One region of the Paenarthrobacter sp. TAF1 genome, then DNA from elsewhere that is predicted to be linked to it. Evidence: riboswitches for the same ligand, from Rfam matches in the RefSeq annotation. Region 1 holds a riboswitch; each other region holds the start of a gene.
The links. A riboswitch is a leader RNA that binds a small molecule or an ion and turns the genes downstream of it on or off. The one in region 1 is predicted to bind cyclic di-AMP.

Region 1 (7,464 bases):
CCCGGGGTAGTAACCGCCGAATGCAGCGAACCCAAAGTGCAGCAGTTGCTGCGCCACACCTGACACCAGTAGCAGGATCAGTGGCCCGTGGACCCAGCGGGCCAGGAGTTGGGCCCCCAGGCAGCACAGCGCGGCGAAGCCAAGCAGAACGGGAAGGGCCGGAGCGCTGCCGCCCGCCGTCAGGTGCGCCGCCAGTCCCAGGCCGACGGCCAGCAGCCCGGAGACCCAGGCCCACTTGTCCTGCACAGGAACTGCGCGCATCGCCATCCTTCCCTCCACACAGGCTAAGCGGCGAAGGCCGGAGGGAAAAGGGGCGGGCGACTATCCCAGGAGCGTGTTCACCAAACGTGCTGCAACTTTCGCAGTCCGGGAATCAACGTCGAATTCCGGATTCAGTTCGGCGACATCAACGTGCAGCAACTTCCCGCTGGCGGCAACCTGCCGGCAAACCGCGCTGATCACGGGCAGCGGGACGCCATAGGCCGCAGGAGCGCTCACCCCGGGTGCCACCGAGGCCGGCATTACGTCGAGGTCGATCGTGAGGTACAGGACATCCACGCCAGCCAGGAAATCCGCTACAAAAACCTCCACGGCTTCCGGTGAGCATTGCTCGTCCAGCAGATACTTCACGCCCAGGCGTTGAGCGGTGTCAAAAAGGGTCCGGGTATTGTTCGGCTCGGAAATTCCTACGACGGCGTACTGCAGTTCGCGTCCGGCGGCGGACTCAGCCCGGGCCATCTGAAGGAACGGCGTGCCCGAGCTCGGTGTGGGCTCATCCCTCAGGTCAAAGTGGGCATCAAGGTTCAGCACACCCAGCCGCTTGCCCTGGACCACGTCCGAGCCGGCGACGCCCAAGTAGCTGGCAAACGCGGTCTCGTGGCCTCCGCCCAGCACCACGGTGAGGTTACCGGCGTCGAGCAATCCCGAGATGGCGCGGCCGGCGCGCTCCTGGCCCGCCTCCAGCGAGTCGCCCTCCACAACCACATCGCCGGCGTCGAACACGTCCCGTTCCAGGTGGTAAGCCAGCGGACCCAGCGCCGAACGGATGGCGGCCGGGGCCGCGGCGGCACCCGTGCGGCCCTTGTTGCGTCGAACGCCGGCGTCACTGCAGAACCCAAGCACGACGGCGGGACGCGAGGCGGTGCTGGCCGCTGCGGGCGTGTGGGGGGTGACGGCCTGCCACCAGCGGCGGTGCGCAACGCCGTCGCCGTCGAAACGGCCGGTCCACGGGGCGGGGCTGACATCTACAGTTACGGCGCGTGTTTCCATGCTTTAAGCAGACCGGACCCGGACTGCCAATACCAGCAGTTCCGGGTCGGGGGTGTCTGAAATACCGGAATGCCTATTTGACGCCCAGGAGTTCCTCAACGGTTCCGATGCCGAAGAAGAGCAGGAACGCAGCGGCCACAGCCCACATCAAGGGGTGGACTTCGCGGGCGCGGCCCTGGAAGGTGCGGATCAGCACGAACGAGATGAACCCGGCACCCAGGCCGTTGGCGATGGAGTACGTGAACGGCATCAAGGCGATGGTCAGGAACGCGGGAATCCCGACTCCCCAGTCCTGCCAGTCGATCTTCCCCACCTGGGAAACCATCATGAAGCCCACGACCACCAGCGCGGGGGCCACGGCTTCGAACGGCACCAGGTTGATCAGCGGTGTGAAGAACATGGCAATAAGGAAGAGAACGCCGGTCACGATCGAGGCCAGGCCGGTGCGGGCACCCTCGCCGATGCCCGCGCCGGATTCAACGAAGATCTGGTTGGAGGAAACCGAGGCCCCGCCGCCGACGATGGCACCAAGGGCGTCCACCTGCAGCACGCGGTCAACGTTCGGGATGTTGCCGTCCTTGTCCACCGTTCCGGCCTCATTGGCCAGGCCCACCATGGTGCCCATGGCGTCGAAGAAGATGCTCAGCAGGATCACGAATGCCAGCAGCGCCGCGGCGATGAAGCCGAGGTGTTCGAAGGCCCCGAAGGGGTTGGCCTTGCCGATCAGGGAGAGGTCCGGAGCGCCCCACTCCGACAAAGTGGGGGCCACCAGGGACCAGCCGCGGGGGTTGACGTTCTTGCCATCGAAGCTGGGGCCGATGTGGAGGGTGAACTCGAGGATCGCAGCCAGCGCAGTGGAGACCACGATGCCGATCAGGATCGCACCACGGACCTTGCGGACCACCAGGGCGATGGTCAGGATCAAACCGACGGCAAACACCAGAGTGGGCCAGCCCATGAGCTTCCCGTCAACACCGAGTCCCAGCGGAACCGTCGTGCCCGCAGCGTCCGGGATGCGCCGGACGAAACCGGCGTTCACCAGGCCGATCAGGGCAATGAACAAGCCGATGCCCACCACGATCGCCGTCTTCAACGCCTCCGGCACAGCCTTGAAAACCGCGGTGCGGAAGCCGGTGAGCACCAGGATGAGCATCGTGACGCCGGAGAGGACAACAAGGCCCATCATGTCGGGCCAGGTCAGCTGCGGGTGCGAGGCCACGGTAACGGCGACGAACGCATTCACGCCCAGCCCGGTGGCCACAGCGAAGGGGTGCTTGGCCCAGGCGCCCATGAGGATGGTCAGGATGCCGGCGACGAACGCCGTGGTGGCTGCGACCGCGGTGAAGCCCAGGGAAGCTCCGCTGGAGTCTGCCCCCGAGAGGATCAGCGGGTTCAGCACAACGATGTAGCTCATGGCGAAGAATGTCGCGAAGCCGCCACGGATTTCCCTTGAGTACGTGGAGCCACGTTCGGAAATCTTGAAATAGCGGTCCACTGCAGAACCTTGTTTAAGCATGAAGGTCTCCGGGTATTGGGGGGAGTGTGCTCTCAAATCCTATGCCGTTGAATGTGGGAGCTTCGGACCATTCCCCTAGTCTGTAAGGAAGCCAACACTAGGAGAAACCGCCCCATGCGTACCATCCGCCCGCTTCTGGCCGCCGTCGTCGCCGCCCTTGCCCTCGCGTCTGCCCTGCTGTTTTCCGCGGCTCCGGCGTCCGCGCACGACGTCGCGGAATCCACAGCGCCGGCGAACGGTGCAACCGTGGCTGAAGTGCCGGCGTCGGTCTCCATTACGTTCAACAACCGGCCGCTGGCCATCGGATCGGGCGTCTCCGTAACCTCAGGCGGCGAGAACTGGGCAGACGGGCCGGTCGAGATCATCGACAGCCAGGCCGTGCAGAAGCTCCGGGCCGGCGCGCCGGCGGGGGAGTACACGGTGGTGTGGCGCGTTGTCAGCTCCGATTCGCACCCCATTGAGGGCACCTTCAAGTTCACGGCCACAGCGGGAAGCACGACGGCGGCAAGCGGCTCGGCGGCACCTTCGGCGTCCGCTTCGGCCACCTCGGGAACGGTGCCGTCCGCGGGTACGGCGCCTCCGGGAACAGCCAGCAGTTCGCCCGCGGCAGATGCGTCCCAGCCATTCCCCTGGAGCATTGTTGTCATTGCGGTTGTTGCGGTTGCGCTCGTGATCTTCCTCGCCGTTACAGCCCGCAGGAAACTTGCCGGATCGGACGACGAAAACCGCCCGGAAGCCGCAGAATAGCGGGCTTTTCTACGTAGCTGCGAATATCTCGGTTCGGTTACCGCGACACGCCAAAGCCGCAGTCCTCGTTACTTAAATGTGACTTCGACGGGATCATCGCGTACGGTAGTACCTGTGCCTGTTCCACGTAGCGGGCACTTCCGGCCTGATTGCCTAGCTCTGCCGCAGTCCGGAATCCGTTCGCAGACAAACCTACGGCAGAGACGGGGAACCCATTTTGGGCCGCTTTCGAGCGTGCCTTGGGGTGAAGTCACGAAGCTTCCGCTGAACAGCGGGGGATAGTGGCCGGGTGACTCCCATCCGAATCCGACAGCTAACCTCGCAGGCATCGGGAGAGGCTCTTTCATGTCTTCACGCATTCTTCGCGGCCGTCGTAAGGCGGACAGCGTACGTCCTAATCCGTTCATCTCCATCTCCAAGGCAGTTGCGAGCAACGCTTCCGGCGCTGGCCGCCAGGCAGCTGTTATCGCAGCAGCTTCCGGACTCGTTCTGACCGGCTCTGTCGCTGCACACGCTGCAGAGGCTCCGGTCCAGCGCGATGCCAGCCCCGCCACGGTCGCCGAGACCGCTTCCGAGGCCCCCACCAAGGTTGTTACCGCTCTTTCTACGGCTACCATCAACTTCGAGCGTCCGGCTGTTGCTTCCGTTGCAGCTCCGGTCATCGAAAAGCCGGCTCCTGTAGTTGAAGCCCCCGCTGCCAAGCCGGCTGCCGTTACCGCTGCCGCAGCTGCGGCTCCCGTAGCTGCCCAGGCTGCAGTTGCAGCTCCGGCCGCTGTTGCACCTGCTGCTGCTCCTGTAGCTGCTGCTCCCGCTGCCGGCGGCGTCAACGCTGCCATGGTTGCCTCGGCTTACGCCCAGATCGGCATCATGCAGGACTGCACCGCCATGGTTGAGCGGGCCCTCGGTTCCGCCGGCATTCCGGTTGGCGACCTCGCCCCCATGCAGTTCATGAACTACGGCAAGGTTGTCAGCGACCCGCAGCCGGGCGACATGATCGTCCAGTCCGGCCACGTCGCCATCTACATCGGCAACGGCCAGGCAATCAGCGGTGGAATCAACGGCAATCAGACGGGCATCCACCCGATCAGCTGGTTGACCGCTACTGGTCCCATCACGTACGTACGCGCTGGCGCATAAGCCTCACGCTTCAACGCAAAGGCCGGTGTCTCCGAAGATCATCTTCGAGGACACCGGCCTTTGGCGTTTAAACTTCGTGTTGCGGCTGCCGTGAATGATGCCGGCTAGGCGATGGCGATACCCGGGCCGCCCGGGAGCGCCACTTTGGTGGAGATTGCCTGGCCCACTGCCTTGGCTTGCCGCAGGACTTCCTTGGGGCTGGGCGTAATGAGCTCGCCCACGCCCACCAGGTGCATTCCCACTGCCCGCATCGCGGAGACCAGGTTCTGCCCGACGGCGATTCCAAGTTCGGCCAGCATGCGGCGCAGCTGGCTCTGGGCGCAGCGTGTGACCACAATATGGTCTGCCAGGAGAACCCCGTTGGCGGTGTGGACTGCCCACTGTCGCGGGGCGGATTCGAGGGGGCCAGAGGCATGGAGACCGCTCCGGGTCATGCTCGCGGCGAGCCCGTACCCGATGTGCTGGGTTGGGTCCGCGCCCAGGAAATCCAGGCGGACGGCCCTGGTGGTGCTGCGTACGTCCAGATGGTGGCTGGCCGCGTAATTGCGTAAGTGGCGGAGGATTTCGTTGCGTTCCTGGATGGACGCGGGATCGGTGACCTCGCAGCGTTGAAGCATGCCTGTGTGGACCGCCGGGCCGGTGGCTGACAGGGCACCGAAACCATCCACCACTATGGAGCCCACGCCGTAGCGGCTGAGTTCACTGGCAACTGCCAGGCCGGACAAGCCGGTTCCTATGACCACGGTGGTTGTGCGTTCCGTGCCGGAATCAGGCGCGTGTGACACTGCTTGGCTCCTCCTTGACGTGTGTGCCTTGCGGCATCGCGTGGGATCGCGTCCGAGTTCCCCAAGCGGCCGCAAATAAATGGCCGGAGTGTGCTGTAGGACACGTTCGCCGGCCATTCGGTGACTCGAACACTACCGAACTTTTTCGCGCATGGATAGCCTTCCCTGACAGCGTGTTCCGTGTGTTCATCAGCAGCACAAAAACGGGGTCCGGAAACCGAGCCCCGACCGTTATACACATACAGCCGAGCCACCTTGATTCGGCCCTGCCGACCGAGAATAGTGGGCATTGGACAGGGAAATTCCGGATTTCCCTGCCCCTGGCCATTGACAATCGAGCCCTCGAGGAATCCGATGCGGAAAACCTCTGGCAGAATGGCCGGAACATCAAGCAGTAGGTGGAGAGGCGGGCCCCAAATGGACCAGCACGGCAGACACAGTGAAGAGCCACAGGACGGCGAGGGCCTGGCAGTGGCACCGGGCGGCATCGTCGTGGGAGTGGACGGCTCGGAACACGGGCAGTGCGCCCTGGTGTGGGCAGCACGTGAGGCCGAACGCAGGCAGCTTCCGCTGCACATCGTCACGGCGTACTCGGTTCCTATTTTCGCCGCCTCAGGACTCGACGGCGGATACGCCACCGTGGACGATTCGGTCATTCGCGAGGGCGCGGAAGCCATTGTCAAGCAGGCCATGGACAAGGTCGCCCGATACTCCATCGACGTTGATGCTTCCGTCGAAAACGGTGACGCAGCAGGCGTGCTGCTGGATCTTTCCGCAGAGGCAGCGCTCCTGGTTTTCGGAAGCCGTGGCCGCGGCGGTTTCGTAGGTCGTCTGCTGGGCTCAGTCAGCAGCGCCTTGCCCGCCCATGCCAAGTGCCCCACAGTAACTGTCCCGCTCTATTGCGCTGACCGCCTCGGCGAGAATACCGAGGACAAACACATCAAGGCCGAGCACGCCAAGGCCGGCCCCCGCATCGTGGAAAACGTGGTTGCAGTGGGCGTGGACGGCTCGGAGCAGGCGCGGGTCGCTGTGCTCGAAGCAGCTGAGCAGGCCCAACGCATGGGAGCCAAGCTCCGCGTCATTTGCGCCGTCCCGCAGTACAGCGGTTCCCTGGCCTGGGTCCCCGCTCCCTTGGACCGGGACGCCTTGTTTGCCGATATCAAGGTTCAGCTGGACGCGGGGGTTGCCTGGCTGCAGAGCCATTTCCCGCAACTGACCATCGAGACGGACCTCAGGGACGGCTCGCCTGTTGACGTTCTGGTGGAAACCAGCCGCAGCGTGGAATTGGTGGTTTTGGGCACCCGTGGCCGCGGTGGGTTTGCGGGCATGCTGTTGGGATCCACATCGGATGGCGTCCTGCACCATGCGAAAGGACCCGTGTTGGTTGTTCCGGACCGCGAGGATCCCCGTCTGGCAGACCGCGACAAGTTTGGTCCGATGCTCGGCGCGGTGTAGGAAAAGACGCAGGAAAAGGGATGCCGGTGTTCACGCTGCAGCTCACGGATATTCGTGGACCCATGCTTCCCGAGGTGGGCGGCAAAGCAGCGAACCTCGGCGAGCTTGCCGCCGCCGGCCTACCCGTGCCGCCAGGCTTTTGCCTGACCACGGATGCTTATCGGCGTGCGCTGTCATCGAGCGGCCTGGATGACATTTGTGCGGCCCTGGAATCGACAAGCACGGTTGACCTTACAGGGCTGAACCGGTTGGCCGGGCGGGCCCGTTCCCTGGTCCTCGACGCCGGGGTCCCGGCCGACATCGCTGAAGCAGTGCGGTCCGCCTATGAAGCTCTGGGCAGCAACGTCCCTGTCGCGGTCAGGTCCTCGGCAACAGCCGAAGACCTTCCCTTCGCGAGTTTCGCCGGCCAACAGGACACTTTCCTGAACGTGGTGGGCGCGGACTCTGTCCTGGATGCCGTGAGCCGCTGCTGGGCTTCCTTGTGGACTGACAGGGCGGTGACGTACCGGGCTACCAACGGCATTGAGCATGCTGGTGCCGCCCTGGCTGTCGTTG
Region 2 (7,464 bases), on a different contig from region 1:
CCAACCCTGCACTGGGCGTTCGCGGCTACCGCACCGACTTCACCACCCCGGGCGTCCTGGAACGCCAGCTCGAGGCGATCGCCCGCGCCGCGTCGGAATCCGAGGCCGATGTGTGGGTCATGGCTCCCATGATCTCCACAGCTGCCGAGGCAGGACGCTTTGCCTCGCTCTGCGCAGCAGCGGGAATCCGGACGCCAGGCGTAATGGTGGAGGTCCCCTCCGCTGCGCTGACGGCCGCAACCGTGCTGCGTGAAGTGGGATTCGCGTCCCTGGGCACGAACGACCTCACCCAGTACGCCATGGCCGCCGACCGCCAGCTGGGCCCCCTCGCGGACCTGAACACTCCGTGGCAACCCGCGGTGCTGCGGCTGGTGCAGCTCACCGTGGAAGGCTCGGCACAGGAGGGCAACAACAAGCCCGTTGGCGTCTGTGGCGAGGCCGCCGCGGACCCCGCCCTCGCTGTCGTCCTCACCGGACTGGGCGTCACCACACTGTCCATGACCGCGCGCTCGTTGGCCGCGGTCGGGACCGTGCTGAAGACCGTCACGCTGGAGCAGGCGCAGGAACTTGCACGCCTGGCTCTTTCCGCCCCCAGCGCCACCGAGGCACGCGACTGGGTCCGCGCCAAGCTCCCCGTGCTCGAAGAGCTCGGCCTCTAACCCTTCCCGCACCAACGCAAGGAGAAACCATGCCAGAACGCACAGCAACCGTAGCCAGCCGCTCCGGACTGCACGCCCGGCCCGCTGCCCTGTTCGCCGAGGCAGCCGGCGAGCAGCCGGTGGATGTCACCATCGCCATGCAGGGCCAGCCCGAGGACGAAGCGATGGACGCGGCCAGCATCCTCTCGCTTATGACCCTCGGCGCTGCGAAGGGTGACGTGGTGGTGCTTCGAGCCGAGGGGGACGGTGCCGATGCCGCGCTGGACGCACTGGTGAAGCTGCTGGAAACGGATCTGGACGCGGAGTAAGTTCTTCCTCCACGCCGCAGGCTAGGCTTCTGCCATGGCATTGATAGCTCCCCGCGTCACAGCAGGCCTCCCCACCGACGACGCCCGGAACCTGGCACGCTCCCTCAACGACAGCGACGACATCACCGTGTTCGTGGACGGCACGGTCCACCGCCTGCCCGATCAGGCGCGGGACGCCGTCGTCGACCTCCTTGCGAGGCTCGGTCGGGGTGAAACGGTGACCGTCAGCAGCGTGGAGGAAATGCTGACGACTTCGCAGGCTGCGGAGCTTGCCGGGATCTCGCACACCTATCTGCGGAACATGACCGACCGTGGCGAGATTCCGGTGGAGTACCGGGGAACGCATCGTCGGATCCGGCAGGCGGCGATCATTGCGTGGCTGGAAACCCAGAAGCGCAAGCAGGACGAAACCGCCGCCGCGGAGGCTGCGGAAAGCGACTGAAAGTGTCCGAGTGATAAGGATCAAGCAACGATCCCAGCCAACAGGCGGGGACCTGTAAAGCCCGGGGTTACGCTTGATCGGTGGGCAATTTCAAAGGGTGGCATATCGTGGCCGGTTTGGCTGCGCTTGCCCTTGCCATACCCTTGGGCTCAGCCATGGGATTGAACTTTGTGGCCACCTTCATGTTCGCGTGCACGGTGTTCGTGGCGGTCACCATGTGGACCGAATCGAAAATCGCACGACGCCGGGAGGCGGCTGACGCTGCGAAGGCAACTGATGCGCGGCCGGCCGACTCCAATGAATCGGACGACGCCGCGCGGGACTAGCTCGCACCGGCGAGCCCTCCGAAACCGACAGCATGCTGTTCAATAGCTGTATGGCTTCAAGGTACTTTTCCGTCGTTTGTCCCGCATGAGCGCGCTACTGTCCTCCGACATAGAGGCCCATGGCCTCACCGGACGCATCTTCTGGACCGAGGGGTCTCCCGAACCCGGGGCCGGGGCCGGGTCGGCAGAGAAGCCTGCCTACATCCTGATCCACGGCATCGGGGTTTCCCACAGGTACCTGGCACGACTGCACGCCGTGCTGGCGGCGCATGCGCCCACGTACTCCTTCGACCTGCCGGGCTTCGCCGGCACTCCCCGGCCCGGCAGGCAACTCCAGGTCGAGGACTACGGCGCCTTCATTGCCGGGGCCCTGGCATCCCGCGGCATCGACTCCTACATTTTGGTAGGCCACTCAATGGGGGTGCAGTTCGCCATTGAGGCTGCACTGCACCGGCCGGAAAGTGCACGGCAGCTTGTGCTCATGGGGCCGGTTGTCGATTCGCGGCACAAGAACGTGATGCAGCAGTCGATTGCCCTGACGCTGGATGGCATCCTCCGCGAGAGTCCTTCGTCCAACTGGATCGTCACGGGGGACTACTTCCGGTGCGGACCGCGCTGGTACGTCACCGAACTGCCCGTGATGATGAAGTACCCGACCCTGGATCGACTGTCCGGCATCGATGTCCCGGTCCTGGTTCTCCGGGGAAGCCGCGACCATGTTGCCGGACCGGATTGGTCCTTGAGGCTTTCGCGGGCGGTGGCCCAAGGGCGCCTGGTGGAAATTCCCGGCGTCGGCCACGTTGCCCAGCACATGCGCCCCAAAGCCGTGGCGGACGCCATCCGCAGCTTCGTCAACGCCACCACCCGGCACCGCTGAGCAAGCAGGACGCCGAGGCGCAGGGAGCCGCATTGGCACGGGCACCTCTGCGGACGGCCTTGTTGGCGCGGCCCGTCCCGGATAGGCTGTCGGAGCAAGCTAATTAGTAAGCTTACTTACGAAAGGGCTCACCATGACCAGCTATGACCCGGAAGACGATCCCCGTACCTTCGGCGTGAGCGGCGCCAGTGGACCCATCGACACTACCGCCGACGCGGACAGCATCCACGAAGATCCCGACATGCGCCAGGACGAGGACGACGACCCCGCTTCCTCGGCCAATCCCGACCCCCTGGATGGAAACGTCACAGGCCTCGAGCCAGGCGGCGGCGTGCCCCCGGGAGAAACCCCGCCCGCCGAAGGCAGCATGAGCAGCGACCAAGGGCACGAGGAGTAGTTCCCCGCCGGGCCACTACGGCAGGCTCAGGATCTCCCCAAGGTCGTACTCCGCAGGCTCTTCCAGCTGCGAGTACGTGCAACTTTCAGGAGTCCGGTCCGGCCGCCACCGACGGAACTGCGTCGTGTGGCGGAACCGGTCACCCTCCATGTAGTCGTAGGCCACCTCGATCACCAGTTCGGGGCGCAGCGGCACAAAGGAGAAGTCCTTTCCAGCGCTCCACCTGCTCTGCGCCCCGGGCATCCGTGACCCCCCGGGCGAATCGTCCTGCTTGGCCCACTCGCCCCACGGATGGTCGCCGAGTTCCACTTGGTAGGGCTCAAGCTCCGCCACCAACGCCTCCCGCTTTGCCATGGAGAATGACGCCACGACGCCGACGTGATGAAGCCGGCCTGAGTCGTCGTAGAGCCCCAGAAGCATCGACCCCACAACTTTCGCGGTCTTGTGCCAACGGAACCCGGCCACCACGCAATCGGCTGTCCGCTCATGCTTCGTCTTGAACATCACCCGCTTGTTCGGCTGGTAGGTGCCGTCGAGCGGTTTCGACAGCACGCCGTCGAGGCCTGCTCCCTCAAGCTGCACGAACCATTTCTTGGCGCGCCCCAGGTCCGTCACCGCAGGCGTTACGTACACAGGAGGCCGGGCGTCGGCGAGGGCCTTCTCCAAGGCCGCGCGCCGCTCGGCGAAGGGCCGGCCGGTCAGATCCTCGTCGCCGAGGGCAAGCAGGTCGAACGCCACCAGGGACGCCGGCGTCTTCTCCGCAAGCATCCGAACCCGGCTGTCCGCGGGATGGATTCGCTGCTGCAGCACCTCGAACTCAAGCCTGTTGCCCTGGATCAGGATGATCTCGCCGTCTACAACGCACTTGTCCGGAAGGTTCTTCTTCAGCGCTTCCACCAGCTCCGGGAAGTAGCGGGTCATGGGCTTCTCGTTGCGGCTGCCCAGGACGATGTCGTCCCCGTCCTTGAAGACGATGGTCCGGAAACCGTCCCATTTGGGCTCGTAATGCCCAACGTCGGGGATGTTCGGGACGGACTTGGCGAGCATGGGCGAAACGGGCGGCATCACTGGTAGGTCCATAGCTCATGTCTACCGGCCAGTACGTGCCCAAGGCTAGTGTTGGCGGATGGACATCTTGGCCGTGTTGGCAGCAGTGCTCGGAGTTCCCGCGCTCATGGGCGCGCTTTGGTACTGGATTGCGCGGGAGAACAAGCGCGGCGTCCGGCGGGCCGCAGCAGGCGGCATGCTGGGGATCGCAGACGAAGTCTTCCGCCCTGCCACACATCAAGCCCACCAGGTCCGGAAAATCGAACACGAACTCCCCGCCCCCGCACCGGCCCCGAAGCCTAAGCGGTAGCACCCTCCCGCGGGGGCAGAACTACCGCCCGTTACATTAATGTGACTTTACTTTCCGCCTCCTGTACGGTCGTAGGGCGACCCGATCTCCGCTGGGCCGCTTCTGGATTGACGCCGGGCTCTGCCGCAATCCAGGATCCGCCAGACTCGCGGCAGAGACGGGGGACCCACAGTTTCCCGGGCTTGTTTTCTCTGCAAGCCCTTGGGGTGAAGCCGCCACGCGCGGCCGGACGGCCTCGTCCGAACCCGACAGCTAACCTCGCAGGCGTTGAGAGGCACAACCATGTCCCCAACCATGGATAACCCACGCCGCGCGCAACTCGAGCGCGAGCGCACCAAGCCAACCGGACGCCGTCGGGCCCAACCCAGCGGATCCCCGGAACCAGCCACGACGGCGATCCCCACCCAAGCAGAACCCGCCACGACGGCGATCCCCACCGTAACGGCACCCACTCCGGCATCATCTGCTACGGCTGCGCCCACCACACGGGCTGCGGCCCGGGCCGCTGAGCGTGAGCGTGCGGCAAGGGCTGTGATCGCCCCTGCCGAGCCGAAGGCAGCCCCTGCGCTTCCGGAGCCGGCAACCGCAGGCCCGGAGCCGGCAACCGCAGCGATTCCGGTAGTCGAAGCCGCGCGGGCCGCAGCTCCGGCATCCACCACACCAGGGCCTCCCACGTCAGCCATTCCCGTGGTTGCCGCCCGCAAGGCAGCCACCCGCGGGGAAGCCACAGCCGAAGCGGCTGCCCCGGCCCCGGCGGCATCCCGCAAGACACCTCCGCCGGTAACGGCATCAACCCTCGGCACCACCTCCTCATTTGGCCGCGAACCCCAAGCTGTTCTGCGGAAAGCCGCGTCGGTGAAACACATGAGCCAGCGCATGGCAGTGGTTGCCGGAGCGCTGGGCCTGGTACTGACTGCGGGAACCGTCGGGCAGGCACTGGAGCTTCCGTTCTTCGGTCAGGAAAGTCCGGCCCAGGAAGCCAACGGCGGCCAGGGTGGCGAGGACCGCCAACCGGGCTCGGCAGCCCCTGCGCCCCGGGCTTCCTACACCACAGCGTCCTCCCCGTCGTCGTCGGGTCAATCGTCATCCGAAGCAGGCCAACCGGCCACGGTACCGGAGGCGACGGTACCGGAAGCGCCTGTGGCGGTTTCGCCGTCGTCGGTTCCTTCACCGCACGTTTCCCTGGCAGCCCCTGTCTGGGTCCCCTCGGCGTCTGCCCCGGCAGTCGCAGCGCCGTCCCCCGTAGCCGGCACTCCGGCTCCGACCCAACCTGCGCCGGCGCCCGGCGACGTGCCCTCGGACACGATCACGACGCCGCCGGCAACACCGACGCCCACCACGACGCCGACGCCGACCACCACTCCCACGCCGACCCCGACGCCAACACCGACGGGAACGCAAACGGCAAAGCCCCGGCCCACCGGCAAGCCCACCGCAGGCACGTCGCCTCAGCCGCAGGCGTCCACCTTGGAATCGCTCCTTGACGCCGCACAGAAGGCACTGCAGTGAGCACGCGGTTGCCCCGCACCAACGTGCACACCGGCTGGCACGGGCGGTACTGCAACAGCAGCCGCACGGCAACGTTCCGGCGCCGTTTGGGCCGCTGGAGTTGCCAGCGGCTGAGGCGCTCCTGACGCGTTCCCCCGTGAACGGCCAGGCAAGCGCATCGGCATCAGATAAGGCAGGTACCCGCGCGGGTACCTGCCTTATCTGTTTCTTACGCTGAGTCTTGCCGGTGCTTAGATCCGCGGTCCGGCTCAGATCCGCGGCCTGCCGGCCCAGCGCCGCGCCTTCAAGGCAGCATGCAGTTCAAGCCGGATGGCACCGTTCAAGGGATCAGCACCGATGAGCTGGCGGATGCGTCCGAGCCTGTTGTAGATGCTGCTCCTGTGGAGGTGAAGTTTCTCGGCGACATCCTGCACGGCACTGTCGTTATCGTAGAGAAGCTCCAGGACCGGCAGGAGCTCGCCGTTTTTGTCCTGGTCCTCAAGCGTCCGGAAATGCACCGAGCCGGTATCGTCCCAGCCGCCCGGTGCCAGCAGGCGGTCAAAGAGCTGGTACACGCCCACGGAACGGCTGTCCACCAGTTCCCCGAGCTGCGCATCCACGGCCGCCGCCTGCGCAGCAACCTTGGACTGCCGGTACGCCCCCGCGAGCTGCCTGATCACCTGGAAGGGTTCGCTGATCCCCAGGATGACGCGGTCCACGGTCCGGCCGGCACGCTTGGCGAGCTCAAGCTGGTAATGGACCAGGACCTGCGCGTGGTCTGCCCGTCCTCCGGATTCCCGGAACAGGACCACCGAGTGGGTTTCCGTGCCCGCGCTGAACAAAGCCGCGTTCACGCCGATAGTGGACTGCAGCGCGGCTGAGCGGTGCGTGAGGGTTGCCGCGATGGGATCGACGTCGGACCGGGCACCTTCGGCGTCAAGGATCGTCACCAGTTGCCACGGGCCGCGGCCTTGGATCTCCTTCCACCCCGCAACGGCCGCCACGGCGTTCGATTCGCCGCCACAGGCCGAGAGGAACTCCTGCTCACGCCGGCGCCGGAACTCGGACTCGGCCGTGTTCGAGTCCAGGAGCAAGCCCGCCAACAGGTCCAGTTCGTCCCGGACGCCGGGCAACTGGGCGAGGATCGCCGTCGCGCTTTGCTCCTCAAGGTCCTGTTGCACCCACAAGTACCCCACACGGAAACCGCGGACCAACAAGGGGACACAGACGCGGCCGAGCATCCCGAGTTCGTCGTTGGCGGGCACCACAACGGGGCGCACGGCGGTGGAGATGCCGTGCGAGAGCTGCCAGGCGCTGACGTCGCTGGGGACGCGCTTGCTGAGCAGGAAGTTCACCCGGACGCGGTCTGCGTGGGATTGGTTGGAACTGTAGGCGAGAAGAACGCCGTCGAGGTCCTCCAAGGACAGTCCGCGGCCGAGCTTCAGTGCTACGCGTTCAACGATCTGTTCCACGTCTTGCTGCATCCGGAAAGCGTACCAACAGCAGGCGACACCTGACGCCTTGGTGCTCGACAAATGTCGAGCTTGACGGCAGGAGTTCCTTGAATTTCCGGGGGTTTGCTCCCGGGCCGGTCGGGAATCCATGTCGCC
Region 3 (7,037 bases), on a different contig from region 1:
CACCACCGTCACCGCAGAGTCCGTCACCCGGGGCAAGCCGCATCCGGAGGGCTACCTCAAAGCGGCCGCGCTGCTGGGAGCCGAGCCGGCCGACGTCGTGGTTTTCGAAGACGCACCGGCAGGTATCGCGGCTGCGCGGGCCGCGGGGATGCGGACTGTTGTGGTGGGCGACGCAGGCGGCGGCCTTGAGCCTGGCATGTGGCGGATCCTGGACTACTCAGCCGTGACGGTCACCGTCGTGAAGGATGACGACGGCGGCCACCTCCTGACGCTGACCCTCTAGCTTTCAATTCGTACTGTTCCAGCCAGTTAACCGGGCGTAGGCTGTGCGCATGTCTGCGATGCCGGAGGCTTACGGTGCTGCATTGGAACGGGCCATGGTCCATGCCGGTGCTTGGCTCACGTCAGTGCCTACCCGCCCTGTCCGTCCTTCGTACGACGCCGACCAGGTGGCTAAAAGCATCCTGCCGCGGCTGCCTGATGAGGCCACCGATGCCGCCGAGGTAGTGGATGAACTCGCCGCTTTGGCTGAACCCGGCCTCATGGCCATCCAGTCCGGCCGGTTCTTCGGATGGGTCATGGGCGGGACCCTGCCCGCAGCCATGGCCGCCGATTGGCTCGTGTCGGCATGGGACCAGAACACCGGACTCCGCTTCGCCACACCGGCGGCGGCCGCCATCGAGGAATCCGCGGCTGCCTGGCTGCTGGACCTTCTCCACCTTCCGGCAACGTCCGACGTCGGATTCACTACCGGTGCCACCACCGCCAACTTCGTGGGCCTGGCAGCGGGACGACAGTTTTTGATGGATGAGGCAGGCTGGGACCTGGACTCGTTGGGACTCAACGGCGGGCCGCGCATCACCACTTTTGCCGGCAGGGAGCGCCACGCCGCCGTGGACCTGGCGCTGCGGTATCTGGGTTTGGGAGCATGCGTCCCTGTTGAAGCGGACCGGCAGGGAAGGATCATTCCCGAAGCTTTGGCTGCGGCCATGGATGAGCAGCCCGGACCGTCGCTGGTCTGCCTGCAGGCGGGCAACCTGCACTCAGGCGCTTTCGACCCGATGGAAGAAGCCATCGCGGTGGCCCACGACCGCGGAGCGTGGGTCCATGTTGATGGTGCTTTTGGTTTGTGGGCAGCCGTCAGCCCCACCCTGAGGCCGAGGCTGGCCGGCGTCGAGGAGGCAGATTCCTGGGCCACGGATGCCCACAAAACCCTGAACGTTCCCTATGACTGCGGATTGGCGATCGTCTCGCGGCCGGAATCCCTCCGCCGCGCGTTCAGTGTCCACACCAGCTACCTGATCGCCACGGAAACAGGCCTGGGGGATCCGTTGGAGAAGGTTCCTGAGATGTCCCGGCGCGCACGCGGCATCCCCGTGTGGGCTGCGTTACGGCAGCTGGGCCGCTCCGGTGTGATCGCCATGGTGGACAGGCTCGCAGCGAACGCACGGGCGTTGGCGGAAGGCCTGGCCGCTATCCCTGGGGTTGAGATCCTCAATGACGTGGTGTTCACCCAGGTGTCCGTGAGCTTCGGCAGCGATAACCGGACCCACAGGATCACGCAGCGGCTCATGGCCGAGGGGGCGGTGTGGATGTCCGGATCTTCCTGGCGCGGCCGGGAAATCCTCAGGATCTCGGTGAGCAACTGGACCACGGACGCCGGGGACGTTGCAGCGTCCATCGCAGCCGTCCGTGGCGCGGTTGAGGCGGAACCTGAAGAATAGACGCCCGTTACTGTGCCCTGGCCTGCGGCAGCTCAATGCTGTGGGGACGGTGGGCGGACTTCTGCCCGCGCAGGACGACGCGTAACCCTGCGGCCACCCGGGCGGCCAATCCCGTCAGAACCAGCGCGGTCAAGGCGCCCGGCAATAAACCGAGGGGATTGGACGTCAGCAGGACCACAACGACGAAGACCGCAGCCCACCCCAGGGCGCGAAGTACTCTGCCGGGAATACCGCTTCCCGTTTCCGCCACCGCACCGAGCTCCCTCCTAAGCTCACGGACGGGGACCCGTCCCCGGGCGAGGTCGCGCATCAACCGCGCCATACCGCGCAGATCGGCAAAGGCTGTCCGTACAACGTCGACGCTTGAGTTGGGATCGTCAGTCCAGTCCACGGGGACCTCGTGGACGCGCAAACCGCAGAGCTCAGCGTCGATCATGAGTTCAGTGTCAAAGAACCAGCGGTCGTCTTTGATGTAGGGGAGGAGCTTGCGTGCGGCGTCGGCCCGGATGGCTTTGAAAGCGCACTGGGCATCGGAGACGTGGGCGCCCATGAGGGTCCGCAGCAGGGCGTTGTAGCTGCGGGAAATGATCTGCCGCTGCGGGCTCAGGTTCGTGTGCGAGGCCGGTGACAGCCGGGTGCCGACAGCGACATCCGAGTGCCCGGAGAGCAGCGGGGCCAGCAAGGGTGCCAAGGCGGAAAGGTCCGCCGGCAGCTCGGCTTCCATGTAGGCCAGGATCGGCGAGGGCGAGTTTTGCCAGACCTGGCGGAGCGCGTTCCCACGGCCTCTGTCCTGGAAACGGACGACGAGAAGTTCGGGCAGTTCCCGGGCCAGACGCTCGGCTATCCGAAGCGTACCGTCCGTACTGGCGTTGTCGGCAACAGTGATCCGGAACGCGTGCGGCAGTGACTCCATGAGGTGGCTGTGCAACCGGCGGAGGTTCGCCTCTAGCCGCGCTTCCTCGTCGCAGACGGGCACGGTGAGGTCCAGGACAGGAACCCGGGCGGGGACGCCCACGCCCGGGTCCTGCGGGTGGTGGACTACGGTCCCTGGATCCGTGATGGTCATGGATCCAGAATGAAGGATCAGATTATGAACGCTTTAGGCGGAAGCTGTGACACTACTGTGAGCCCCGGCAAGCACCTGTGAAAACGAAAGAAGCCGCCCCGGTTCCCGCCATCCGCTCCAGTAAGAACTGAGGCAAACGGCGGAAGCCGGGGCGGCAATCAAACAGCTTGGCTTAGTACCAGTTGTTGGCCAGGTGGAAGGCCAGGGCAGCTGACGGGGATCCGTAGCGTTCCTTGATGTAGTTCAGGCCCCACTTGATCTGGGTCTGGTAGTTGGTCTGCCAGTCAGCGCCGGCAGAAGCCATCTTGCCGGCCGGAAGGGACTGGACAATGCCGTAGGCGCCGCTGGAGGCGTTGGTGGCAGTGGTCTTCCAGTTGGATTCCTTCTCCCACAGCGTGTTCAGTGCCGTCATTTCGGCGGCGCTCCAGCCGTAGCTGCCCAGAATGCTGGCGGCGTAGGCCTTGGCAGCAGCGGGGTCATCCACAGCCTTGGGAGCAGCTGCGGCGGCTGCGGCTTCTGCGGCGGCGGCAGCAGCGGCGTCGGCTGCCTGCTTTGCGGCAGCGTCAGCGGCGGCCTTTTCGGCGGCAGCCTTTTCTGCGGCGGCCTGGTCGGCTGCTGCTTGTGCGGCGGCGGCCTGATCGGCAGCGGCTTTGTCGGCGGCAGCCTTGTCAGCGGCAGCCTTTTCGGCGGCGGCTTTGTCAGCTGCGGCCTTGTCGGCGGCAGCCTTCTCAGCTGCGGCCTTCTTGGCTGCTGCGGCTTCCTCGGCGGCCTTGTTGTTGCTGGCCTCGGCGGCGGTCCGGGCTTCGGCCACGCGGCTTGCCTCAGGGAGAGTAAGAGCTGCGTTGGCGGCGGTTCCGAGCGATGCAACGCCCAGTGCAGCGGCGATAACGCCGGCTACTACGGACATGCGTGCACCGGACTTGCCGTCACGGGCTGCCTTCTTGAGGACTGACTGCGACTTGGTCGACGGGTTGTCGTTATGGTCGCGGTGACGCGCGGAAGGGCGCGTCTGATCGTTAAATTCAGACATGTGTGATTACCTCTCAGCGCCTGCGGAGTTAGCTGTCGGGTTCGGATGAGGTCATCCGGCCGCGCATCACGCTGCGGCTTCACCCCAAGGGCAGGCAATAAATGCCTGGGCCCGGAGACTCTGGGTCCCCCGTCTCTGCCTCGGAGAAAGTACGGACTCCGGGAAGTGGCAGAGCTCGGCGCATCCCGGATGTGGGCCAGTTGGGGCGACCCACCCTTTCGACGGTACAGGAGGTTTCCGCAGAAGTCACATTTAGGTAACAGAGATCACGACGACGGTGAGTCGCCTTGCCGGGATCGTTACAGTTGTCCGCCGCTCACGGTTGGAAGCCTCACGGCGAATTCAGTACGACCCGGACGGGAGGTCACTTCGACGCTTCCGCCATGCGCTTCAACTATTGATTCCACGATCGACAGGCCCAGGCCTGACGTTCCTTCCGACCCCGACCGCGCTGCGTCGGCCCGGGCAAAGCGGGAGAAGATCCGGCCTTGGAAATCGTCCGGAATGCCGGGCCCGTTGTCCGTCACGGTCACCACTGCACTGCCGTCAGCCGAGAGCATCACGCCGGTGACAACCGTAGTTCCGGGATCTGTGTGCTTTCTGGCGTTCGAGAGCAGATTGGCCAGCACCTGGTGGAGCTGCGTGGCATCGCCGCGGACGGTGATGGGTTCATCAGGCAACGAGAGCTGCCAAATGTGGTCCGGGGCCATGACCTTCTCGTCGCTCACTGTCTCAACCACAAGCTGGGTCAGGTCCACATCGGTGACCTTGACCGGTTGGCCTTCATCCAGCCGTGCAAGCAACAGGAGGTCCTCCACCAGCGTGGTCATGCGCTCGGACTGGCTTTGGACCCTGGCCAGCGACTTCCTGCCGTCGTCCGTGAAGTTTTCGGTCATCCGCAGCAACTCGGTGTAGCCGCGGATGGCGGTCAGCGGGGTACGCAGTTCATGGGAGGCGTCGGCGACGAACTGCCGCACCTTGGTTTCGCTTTCCTGCCGGGCCTCCAGCGCGCTGGATACGTTGTTCAGCATCTGATTCAGGGCGTAGCCGACGCTGCCTACTTCAGTGCCGGGATGGGAAGCCGACGCCGGGACCCGCACCGCAAGTGCCACCTCGCCGGCGTCGAGAGGGAGGCGTGAAACCTTGGTGGCCACTTCGGAGAGCTGCTCAAGCGGCCGCATGGTTCGCCGGATAATCACCGTGCCAACCAGGCCGATCACCACCAGACCGCCCAGCGATACCAGCACCATGGTCCAGACCAGGGACGCCTCGGCGGTCTGCTTGTCCGCCAGCGGCAGACCGGTCACGATCACGTCGTCGTAGTTTGTTGTCACGGCCACCAGGCGGTAGTCGCCGTTGGACAGGGAACGGTCCACAGGGCGGCTGTCCCGGGGGAGTGTCAGAAGTACCTGCTCGTCGGCGTCCGAAAGGGAGACCCTCTTGCCCTGGGCGTCGATCAGGCCTGAACTCCGAACAGTTGATCCGTCGATCCGGGCGTTCAGCGTCCCGGCGGCCTGGCCGCGGGCCTCCAGCGGATCCGGCCTCCCGGACGGTGCGTTCGGAAAGCTCGACGGCGGCCTACCGAACTCGTTCGCGCGGCTGGAGGCCTGTTGAAGCTGCTGGTCCAGTTGCTTGTTGAACACCGCGTCCATGGAGGCGTAGCTGACGATTCCGACGGCGCTGCAGATTGCCACCAGCAAGGCCATGGCTACCAGCACCAGGCGGGTGCGTAAATGCCAGGTGGAGGGATTGAGCCAGCTGCGCCGGGAGCTCCTGGCAACTCCTGAAAGGGTGCCCAATGCCTAGTCCGCGGGTTTGATGACGTAGCCGGCACCACGGATGGTGTGGATCATGGGTGGGTGGTTCGCTTCGATCTTCTTGCGGAGATATGAAATGTAGAGCTCCACGATGTTGGCCTGGCCGCCGAAGTCGTAGTCCCAGACGCGGTCCAGGATCTGGGCCTTGCTGACGACGCGCTTGGGATTTTCCATGAGGTAGCGCAGGAGTTCGAACTGCGTGGCGGTGAGGGTGATGTCCTCGCCGGCCCTTGTTACCTCCCGGGTGTCCACGTTCAGGGTCAGGTCTCCCACCACCAGTTCGGCGGTGTCCATGGCAGCGACGCCGGAACGCTGGACCAGCCGGTGGAGGCGGAGGAGGACTTCTTCCATGCTGAAAGGCTTGGTGACGTAGTCGTCGCCCCCGGCTGCCAAGCCAACGATGCGGTCCTGGACGGCGTCTTTTGCGGTGAGGAACAGCGCGGGAACTTCAGGGGCGAAGGCGCGGATGCGGTTGAGGACCTCCACGCCGTCGAATCCGGGCAACATGACATCGAGCACCAGCACGTCGGGTCGGAATTCCTTGGCAAGCTTCACCGCCCCGGGACCGTCGGCAGCCACAGCTACGGACCAGCCGGCCATGCGGAGACCCATGCTCATGAGTTCGGCAAGGCTGGGTTCGTCATCCACCACCAGTGCACGGATGGGGGACCCGTCAGGATGGGTGAGCTGGGGAAGGTTGTTGGTCATGGAGTGCGAGGAGGCCATGGGACAACTCTCTGTTCTGCTGGTTTGCCAGCGCTTTGCCGGTCCTGTGAAGACGCTGTGAAGTCAACACTAGCGAGGTGGGACCCGGCCCGGGGTGGCACTTGGTCCTGAAACCGGGGACGATTTCGCCGTCTCTACCAGATTCCGGACAAAAAATTCGAGAAGTTGCCGCCCGACGATTGGACAACAAGTGTTTCAGAACGTGAGATTCCGAATCAGCTGCGATCGCGAACACGAGAGTGCGAATCATGCCCGATCAACCGAAGAAAATTCACTGGAAGGCTAATATTTCTTCCTCGCAGCGAATGAAATGGCGTTCATTTTAGGGGTCCACGGAATTGTGATTTGCAGCACAATAGACCTCTACGTCTCAAAATGTGGACGGTTCGGCGCTTTGTTACTTGCGTGTTGCCATTGTTACGTTGCACACTTCCAATGTGAACAAGAACTCAACAGCACCTGCAGCCGCAGCAACCTGGTCCAGCACACCCGCTGGCCATGATGACCGCTGTTGTCGAATGCAAGCCTAACTTTCCACCCCAAGAAGTTTCAGGCATTCGCCCCCTAGCCCAGCGTTGGGCGCCCCTCCCCAAACTCATTGCGGGGACATTCAGCATTCGAAGCCGCGATGACGGCTATTCACTTTTGAGGTAAGCACTCCATGTCAGTTGCAT
Region 4 (7,464 bases), on a different contig from region 1:
GCGCGCACCTTGGCGCCAAATCCGAAGGTGACCGAGTGGTCACCCACCTGTTTGAGTCCAGGCTCGCCGGATACGGCGGCTGGCAGTGGTATGCCGTGGTGACCCGCAACTCGCGTTCCAAGATCGTCACTGTGAGTGAGCTCGGGCTGTTGCCTTCCGAGGATTCCATCCTGGCGCCGGAGTGGGTGCCTTGGGCCAAGCGTGTCCGGCCCGAGGACGAGACGCCCTTGGTGGAGGAGACAGAAAGTGACGTTTCCGAAGAGTCCGTGCAGGCTGCCGAAGACGAGGCAACCGGCCCGGCCGCCGAAGACGACGACGAACCGGACGAGTCCGGGGACGAAGACATCGCTGTGGACAGCGACGAAGCCGGGGCTGAATAAGCATTGCGGAAACACTGGGTGACTCAATGGATGGCGGACACTGATGTCCACGTTTAGGTCGCTCGGAATCCTCAACTACCGCATCTGGTTCTTCGGTGCGCTGATATCCAACATCGGGACCTGGATGCAGCGCACAGCCCAGGACTGGCTGGTGTTTGACCATCTGACAGCGCATGACGCCGGGGCGATGGGCATTACCTTGGCCCTGCAACTGGGGCCTCAACTGTTCCTTGCGCCCTGGGCGGGCCTGCTGGCTGACCGCTACAGCCGCCGCAAGCTGCTGTTCATCACGCTCATAGCCATGGCCTTGCTCAGTACCGGCCTGGGCATCCTGGTTTTGCTGGGGGTGGCTGAGCTGTGGCACGTGTACATTTTCGCGTTGCTCCTGGGAATCGTGACTGCCCTGGACGCGCCGGTGCGCCAGACGTTCGTCTCCGAGCTGGTTACCGACGACTACCTGTCCAATGCGGTGGCCCTCAACAGCGCTTCGTTCAACGTGGCACGCATGATCGGACCCGCGGTCTCGGGCGTGTTGACGGTGGTGGTGGGCCCCGGCTGGGTTTTCCTTATCAACACGGTCTCGTTCGTGGCCATGCTTGTGGCATTGAAGCTGATTCCGGTGTCGTCGCTTCGTGCCCAACCCCGTGCCGCCGCCGGGAAGGGACGAATCCGGGAAGGGCTGCGCTACGTGCAGAGCCGGCCCGATATCCAGGTGGTCCTGGTGGCCATTTTCATCGTGGGCACTTTCGGACTTAACTTCCCGCTGTTCATCGCAGCCATGGTGGGTACGCAGTTCGGCATGGATGCAGGCGCATTCGGACTGCTGAACTCCGTCATGGCCATCGGCTCAGTGACGGGGGCGCTGCTGGCCGCGCGCCGTGGCCGGCCCCGCCTCAGGCTGATCTTCGCTGCAGCCGGTGGCTTCGGCGTGGCAAGTGCCCTCGCAGCCCTGGCTCCCAACGCCGTGATGTTCGGGCTCGCCCTGGTCCCTTGTGGCCTGTTCGCCTTGACCCTGATTACCAGCGCCAACGGTTACGTACAGTCCACCACCGAGGCAGTCATGCGTGGCCGCGTGATGTCCCTCTATATGGCTATTTTCATGGGCGGCACACCAATTGGCGCTCCGCTGGTGGGCTGGGTGGCCAATGTGGGCGGCCCCCGCTGGGCTGTCGGCGTCGCGGCCGTAGCCGGCGTCAGCACCGCCGTCGTGGGTTTGGTGTGGATCATCAGGGCTAAGCAACTGCGCCTCCGCTTCGATCGCAGGGCCCGCGGCCTGCGGCATTTCCGGGTGGAGTCGCTGCTGTCCGGTCCGGTTACCGAAGACGGCGACGGCGGCCCTGGGCCGGTCCGCTAAGGCGCCTTGGGGGATTTAAACGGGGGAGCCGCCCGGGCATGACCCAGGCGGCTCCGTTCGATCCTTTTTTGGGGGAGTTACTTCTTCAGTTCGCCCACCACGTAGTCGATGCTGGCGAGCAGGGCCGAGACGTCGTCCGGTTCAATGGCCACGAACGTGGCGATGCGCAGCTGGTTGCGGCCAAGCTTGCGGTACGGCTCGGTGTCCACCACGCCGTTGGCCCGCAGGACCTTGGCGATGGCGGCGGCGTCAATCGAATCGTCGAAGTCGATCGTGGCGATGACGTTGGAGCGGTCTTCGGCGTTGGCGACAAACGGCGTCGCGTACTCGGAAGCTTCTGCCCATGAGTAGATGCGGTTGGCCGAATCTGCCGTGCGCTTGCTGGCGAAGTCCAGCCCGCCGTTGCTGTTCAGCCACTGCACCTGGGCATCCAGCGTTACCAGGGTGGAGAGCGACGGCGTGTTGTACGTCTGGTTCAGCTTGGAGTTGTCGATGGCTGTCTGGAGGTCCAGGAAGTCAGGGATCCAGCGGCCACTGGCTTTGATGCGGGCGGCCCGCTCCAAGGCGGCGGGGGAGAAAAGACCGAGCCACAGGCCGCCGTCGGAGGCGAAGTTTTTCTGCGGCGCGAAGTAGTAGACGTCCGACTCCGAGACGTCGACGTCCAGGCCGCCGGCGGCGGAGGTCGCGTCCACCAGGACCAGCGAACCTTCGTCGGCTCCCTGGACCCGCTTTACGGGAGCCGCGACGCCGGTGGAGGTTTCGTTCTGCGGCCACGCGTACACGTCAACGCCGACTTCTGCCTGGGCGGCAGGACGGGTGCCGGGTTCGGATTTGATGATGGAGGACGCATCCAGGAAAGGTGCCTTGTTGGTGGCGGCGGCAAACTTGGAACCGAACTCGCCGAAGGAGAGGTGCTGGGCCTTCTTGTCCACCAGGCCGAACGCGGCGACGTCCCAGAACGCGGTGGAACCACCGACGCCGAGGATAACCTCGTAGCCGTCGGGGGCGCGGAAGAACTGGCTTAGGCCCTCCCGGACGGAACCCACCAGGTTCTTGACGGGAGCCTGCCGGTGGGAGGTGCCCAGGATGGTGGTGGCAGCGGCAGACAGGGCCTCGAGCTGTTCCGGGCGGACCTTGGACGGTCCAGCGCCGAAGCGTCCGTCTTTCGGCAGGAGGTCGGCGGGTATGGTGATGCTGTTGTCGCTCACGTGTGGCTCCAAAGGGTATCGGCTCAAGATGGGTCGTGGCAGGTGGCGTCAGCTGCCCCTTCGACACCCCAATTCTGCCTGACATGGCCCGCGCGCAGGAACCTGCCCCTGTCATAGTCCGCCACGTGGAACGCGGACGAACAAGATGCGACCGCAATGGGTCCGGAATTATCCGGAGTAATTCCAAATAAGCTAGGCTGGGGGTTGGCGTTCAAAGGGTGGCGGTGGCACCGCCCACCCCGGTATGGGACGCGGTACGGTGGAGATTACGCAAGAACTGCGTTCGAGGAGAGCTGAGCTGGATGACGGATCTGATCGATACCACTGAGATGTATCTTCGGACCATTTTGGAGCTTGAAGAAGAAAACATTGTGGCTCTCAGGGCCCGCATAGCCGAACGCCTGCGGCACTCCGGCCCCACGGTCTCCCAGACCATCGGCCGGATGGAGCGCGATGGCCTGGTGATTGTGTCCAACGACCGCCACCTGGAGCTGACCGAAGTCGGACGCAAGCGTGCCACCGAAGTCATGCGGAAGCACCGTCTGGCGGAGCGGCTCCTGGCCGATGTCATCGGACTCGACTGGGCATACGTGCATGATGAAGCCTGCCGCTGGGAGCACGTGATGAGCGAGCGCGTGGAGCGCCGGCTCTATGAACTGCTTGAGCATCCCACCGAGTCACCTTACGGAAATCCGATTCCGGGACTGGAAGCACTGGGAGGCATGGCCGGAACACAGTTCCCCCGGATCGACGTGAACCTCCTGCAGGCCATGGACGGCTACGCCTCCGACTCCCGGGTGGTTGTCACGCGGCTGGCCGAGCCCATCCAGGTGGAGCCGGAACTGCTCACCCAGTTGGATGAGGGTGGAATCCGGCCCGGGGCGCCGGTCTCCCTCGAGCGCGTGGGCGAATACATCTCCGTCCGGGTGCCCGGCATCGAAGGAGCCTTGGAGCTCCCGCCTGAAGTTGCAGCGCACGTCTTCGTGTCCCTCAACTGACAGTCTTCCGGTCCGACAACCCTCCCGGCAGTGTCAAACCTCACTTTGAGGGGCTTTGGCGCGCGTGTGACCTGCGGTTTTTCGAAATTGATGATAAGGGCCCGCCGCCGCAGGCGTCTTTCTGTTGATAACGAATTTATTACCAAGGGCCTTAATCCCCTATAGTTATCTACTAGCGCTGATACCAAAGCGTTACCTGATCCGGAGCCGAGCTCTGCCAGCGGATCGGGTGAACCATCACCACTGGCAGAGGCGGGGGAACCACAAGCGGCTGTCTAAAGAAGCAGCCTTGGGGTGAAGTCCGCAGCAGAAGTGCCCATTGATGCAAGTCCCTCCTTGGATACCTGTGTGCCGTGAGCGCTTCGTGCGGACCGGGTCTTTGAACTCTCTGACCCGAATCCGACAGCTAACTTCGCAGGCTTTTCAGAGAGGAACAGAGTTTGACATCGCAGAACGTCAGGGGCCGCCGCCGTGCGTCCGGCCCCGCTACTGAGCTGCGGCCAGCCCGCGTCGTAACGGAGATCCGGCCCCGCGACACCGAACGCCAGGTGCGCCGCCGTAAGAGCCCGTTGCGCCAGGTTGCCGACTTCGCCGCAGCAAGTGGCGTCGGGCAGAAGGCCGGAGTTGCGCTTGCCGCCACCGGACTTGCCCTGACTGTCGGCCTGCCGGCCACCAGCCCCGTCATGGCCACCTCGGAATCGGGACAGTCCGAATCTGCCCTGGCCGTTGGCGGCACTGTGGGAAGCCAGCCCGAGGTTTCCGCGGCAGCATCAGCCAAAATCGACTTCAGCCGCGCAGCTGTAGCCACCGCTGCGGACCCTGACGGAAAACTGAAGCAACTGCTCAGCGCCCAGTCGGCCGGCAGCATCCAGCGTGCTTCTTCCGTGGGCACCCTCGGCAGCCCCCTCGACACGCTCACCACCGCTTCCCCCTTCGGTTACCGCGTCAGCCCCCTCACGGGCGGCACCGGCGACTTCCACCGCGGCCAGGACTTCGTGGCCCAATGCGGAACTGCCGTGCATGCAGCTGCAGCAGGCAAAGTGACTTTTGCCGGGTGGCACGAGTACGGCGGAGGCAACCGCGTGGTTGTGGATCACGGCAACGGCCTGGAGACCACGTACAACCACCTGTCGTCCTTCAACGTCCAGGTGGGCCAGACGGTCAACCGCGGGGACACCGTAGCCCTGAGCGGCACCACAGGCGCCTCCACCGGCTGCCACCTCCACTTCGAAGTACAGGTCAACGGCGAGGTCGTTGACCCCATGGGCTGGCTCTAAGCCAGTTGATGGTGCTCTCTCGCATTGATGACAGGCCTCGTGACCTGAATGTGACATTCGCTTTCAATTGTTATAACCTTCAGAGCGCATCGGCTTTTTAGGGGGCCGGTGCACTTGAGTGGATTGCCTAGCTCTGCCACCACTCAAGGTCCGTTCGCAAAATCGTCTGGCAGGGGCGGGGGAACCACTTCTGGTCTTCGAATGAAGGCCTTGGGGTTAAGTCGCAAAGTTTCCCAGTGAAGCAGCGCGGCCGGATGACTCCCATCCGAATCCGACAGCTCACCTCGCAGGCATTGGGAGAGGCTACCTACGTGTCATCACGCACTACCCCTGCGCGCCATCGCGCTGAATCGGTTCGTTCGAACCCGTTGAACACTCTTTCGAAGGCTGTTTCCTCGAACGCCGGTACCGTTGGCCGCCAGGCCGCCGTGCTGGCAGCAGCCTCAGGCCTCGTCCTTACTGTCGGGTTGCCGGCTCACGCCGCTGACACCGACGTCTCCACCTCGGAAGTCTCCAGCACCCAGCAGCTGGCTGCCACCGCAGTGGTCACTGCAGAGCCAACTGCCACCGTCTCCTTCGAGAGCCCCGTCGTGGCCACCAAGGAAGCCCCCAAGGTTGTCCAGCGTGCGGCCCTGGTCACAGAGCGCACGGCGGATGAAGCTACTGCAGTCACTGCCCAGTCCTCCGAAGCCAAGGAGTCCGCCTCCAGCGCGGCAGCATCCGGGCTCGCAGCGATTGCCTACACAGGAATCGGCTCGCCTTACGTATGGGGCGGCACTACTCCGAGCGGCTGGGACTGCTCCGGCTTCACCCAGTGGGTCTACGCCCAGGCCGGCATCAGCATCCCCCGCGTCAACGCCTGGACGGCCATGAAGCCCACCAGCGCCCCCCAGCCCGGTGACCTGGTCATGCAGAACGGCGGTGCGCACGTAGGCATCTACGTCGGCAACGGCATGATGATCAGTGCTTTGAACCCGGGCCAGGGAACCCTGCTGCACTCCGTGGCCTCCACCGGCACGTCTTCGTTCTTCACCCTCCGCTAGAAACAACCCGATTCGGGGCCGGCTGACGTACCCCTGCCAGCTGACCCACTACCCACAGGTACCCCAACTGCCTGCGGATACGAAAGAGAAAACAATGACCAGTGCACACAAAGTTGCACGGCACCGCGCTGAGGCCCCCAAGACCAGCTCGCTTGCCGTCATCGCAAAGGCCGTCACCGTCAACGCCGGTGGCGTCGGCCGCCAGGCAGCAGTCATCGCCGCAGCTTCAGGCTTGGTGCTGACCAGCGGTATCGCTGCCAATGCTGCTGAGACGAATGTCGACCGCGAATCGACGTCGACGTCCGCCCTCGATGTCCAGTCTGTTGCCCAGGCCACCATCGCTGCGGACTCCACGGTTGCCATCTCTTACGAGCGTCCCGTGGTCACCACCGTGGAAGCTCCGGCTCCCGTGGTTGAAGAGGCTCCGGCAAAGGTTGAGGCCAAGGCATCGACCAAGTCCACCGCCACCGCGGCTCCGGCCACGAACGCCTCAGTGGCCGTCAGCACTGCCACCCCTGCACCCGCTGCTCCGGCTGCGTCCAGCGGACTCGGCGCAGCAATTGCTGCCGCCGCGTACGCCCAGCTCGGTGTCACGCAGGACTGCACCATGCTGGTCACCAACTCCCTGGCAGCAGTGGGAATCCACTTCCACGACTGGCCCGCCGGTTACCTGTCGCTTGGCCGCACTGTCAGTGCAGCCGAGGCACAGCCCGGCGACCTCGCCTACTACGCCAACGGCGGTTTGGCCGGACAGGCACACATTGCTGTGTACGTCGGCAACGGCATGGCAGTCCACGGTGGATGGAACGGATCCACCACGGCACTGTTCAGCGTCAACGTCGGCTCCGGCCCGGTCTTCATCCGCGTCAACGGCTGACAATCAGCTCCCGGAACACCCCGCAGGCAGATGCCTGCGGGGTGTTTTGCTTTAATCACGCGTGAACTTTTGCCGACACTGTGAGCGAAACGACAAATAAATTCGTTGATACGGCATATAAGTGCTTACCCTTGTGTTGTCGATCCACAGCCCGTACATGCAGAGGGCAGCCGGCCCTCGTGCCCCTGACGGGTGCGGCCGTGAAGAGGTACGTGCATGCGCACACTCGTTCTGAATGCTGGATATGAACCGCTGGCGGTAATAACATTCCGCCGGGCGCTGGTCCTTGTGCTCACTGGGAAAGCAAGCGTAGTGGCCGAAGGCGAC

Region 2: it holds a riboswitch for cyclic di-AMP, as region 1 does, so the genes downstream of both, AB4Y81_RS16070 (hypothetical protein) here and AB4Y81_RS21265 (NlpC/P60 family protein) in region 1, are expected to answer to the same signal.
Region 3: it holds a riboswitch for cyclic di-AMP, as region 1 does, so the genes downstream of both, AB4Y81_RS12770 (hypothetical protein) here and AB4Y81_RS21265 (NlpC/P60 family protein) in region 1, are expected to answer to the same signal.
Region 4: it holds a riboswitch for cyclic di-AMP, as region 1 does, so the genes downstream of both, AB4Y81_RS17850 (C40 family peptidase) here and AB4Y81_RS21265 (NlpC/P60 family protein) in region 1, are expected to answer to the same signal.

What each region holds. Positions count from the first base shown of each region.
Region 1 is NZ_JBFRDO010000035.1:6,709-14,172, reverse strand. Features, by position in the region: gene AB4Y81_RS21285 (hypothetical protein) at 1-261, opposite strand, end outside; gene hutG (formimidoylglutamase) at 322-1,269, opposite strand; gene AB4Y81_RS21275 (NCS2 family permease) at 1,343-2,785, opposite strand; gene AB4Y81_RS21270 (copper resistance CopC family protein) at 2,900-3,532, shown strand; cyclic di-AMP (ydaO/yuaA leader) riboswitch at 3,707-3,874, shown strand; gene AB4Y81_RS21265 (NlpC/P60 family protein) at 3,878-4,669, shown strand; gene AB4Y81_RS21260 (FAD-binding protein) at 4,774-5,454, opposite strand; gene AB4Y81_RS21255 (universal stress protein) at 5,872-6,909, shown strand; gene AB4Y81_RS21250 (PEP/pyruvate-binding domain-containing protein) at 6,930-7,464, shown strand, end outside.
Region 2 is NZ_JBFRDO010000013.1:70,104-77,567, reverse strand. Features, by position in the region: gene ptsP (phosphoenolpyruvate--protein phosphotransferase) at 1-659, shown strand, start outside; gene AB4Y81_RS16105 (HPr family phosphocarrier protein) at 689-967, shown strand; gene AB4Y81_RS16100 (helix-turn-helix domain-containing protein) at 1,002-1,409, shown strand; gene AB4Y81_RS16095 (hypothetical protein) at 1,490-1,735, shown strand; gene AB4Y81_RS16090 (alpha/beta fold hydrolase) at 1,821-2,612, shown strand; gene AB4Y81_RS16085 (DUF6480 family protein) at 2,746-3,009, shown strand; gene AB4Y81_RS16080 (ATP-dependent DNA ligase) at 3,025-4,089, opposite strand; gene AB4Y81_RS16075 (hypothetical protein) at 4,136-4,366, shown strand; cyclic di-AMP (ydaO/yuaA leader) riboswitch at 4,495-4,645, shown strand; gene AB4Y81_RS16070 (hypothetical protein) at 4,661-5,875, shown strand; gene AB4Y81_RS16065 (PucR family transcriptional regulator) at 6,124-7,338, opposite strand.
Region 3 is NZ_JBFRDO010000008.1:91,127-98,163, reverse strand. Features, by position in the region: gene AB4Y81_RS12785 (HAD-IA family hydrolase) at 1-283, shown strand, start outside; gene AB4Y81_RS12780 (pyridoxal phosphate-dependent decarboxylase family protein) at 333-1,724, shown strand; gene AB4Y81_RS12775 (glycosyltransferase) at 1,732-2,790, opposite strand; gene AB4Y81_RS12770 (hypothetical protein) at 2,963-3,820, opposite strand; cyclic di-AMP (ydaO/yuaA leader) riboswitch at 3,826-3,987, opposite strand; gene AB4Y81_RS12765 (sensor histidine kinase) at 4,120-5,619, opposite strand; gene AB4Y81_RS12760 (response regulator transcription factor) at 5,623-6,363, opposite strand; gene AB4Y81_RS12755 (winged helix-turn-helix domain-containing protein) at 7,025-7,037, shown strand, end outside.
Region 4 is NZ_JBFRDO010000017.1:41,231-48,694, reverse strand. Features, by position in the region: gene AB4Y81_RS17875 (DUF3027 domain-containing protein) at 1-380, shown strand, start outside; gene AB4Y81_RS17870 (MFS transporter) at 424-1,734, shown strand; gene serC (phosphoserine transaminase) at 1,812-2,942, opposite strand; gene AB4Y81_RS17860 (metal-dependent transcriptional regulator) at 3,245-3,940, shown strand; cyclic di-AMP (ydaO/yuaA leader) riboswitch at 4,136-4,376, shown strand; gene AB4Y81_RS17855 (M23 family metallopeptidase) at 4,381-5,217, shown strand; cyclic di-AMP (ydaO/yuaA leader) riboswitch at 5,363-5,524, shown strand; gene AB4Y81_RS17850 (C40 family peptidase) at 5,586-6,260, shown strand; gene AB4Y81_RS17845 (NlpC/P60 family protein) at 6,355-7,137, shown strand; gene AB4Y81_RS17840 (HNH endonuclease) at 7,354-7,464, shown strand, end outside.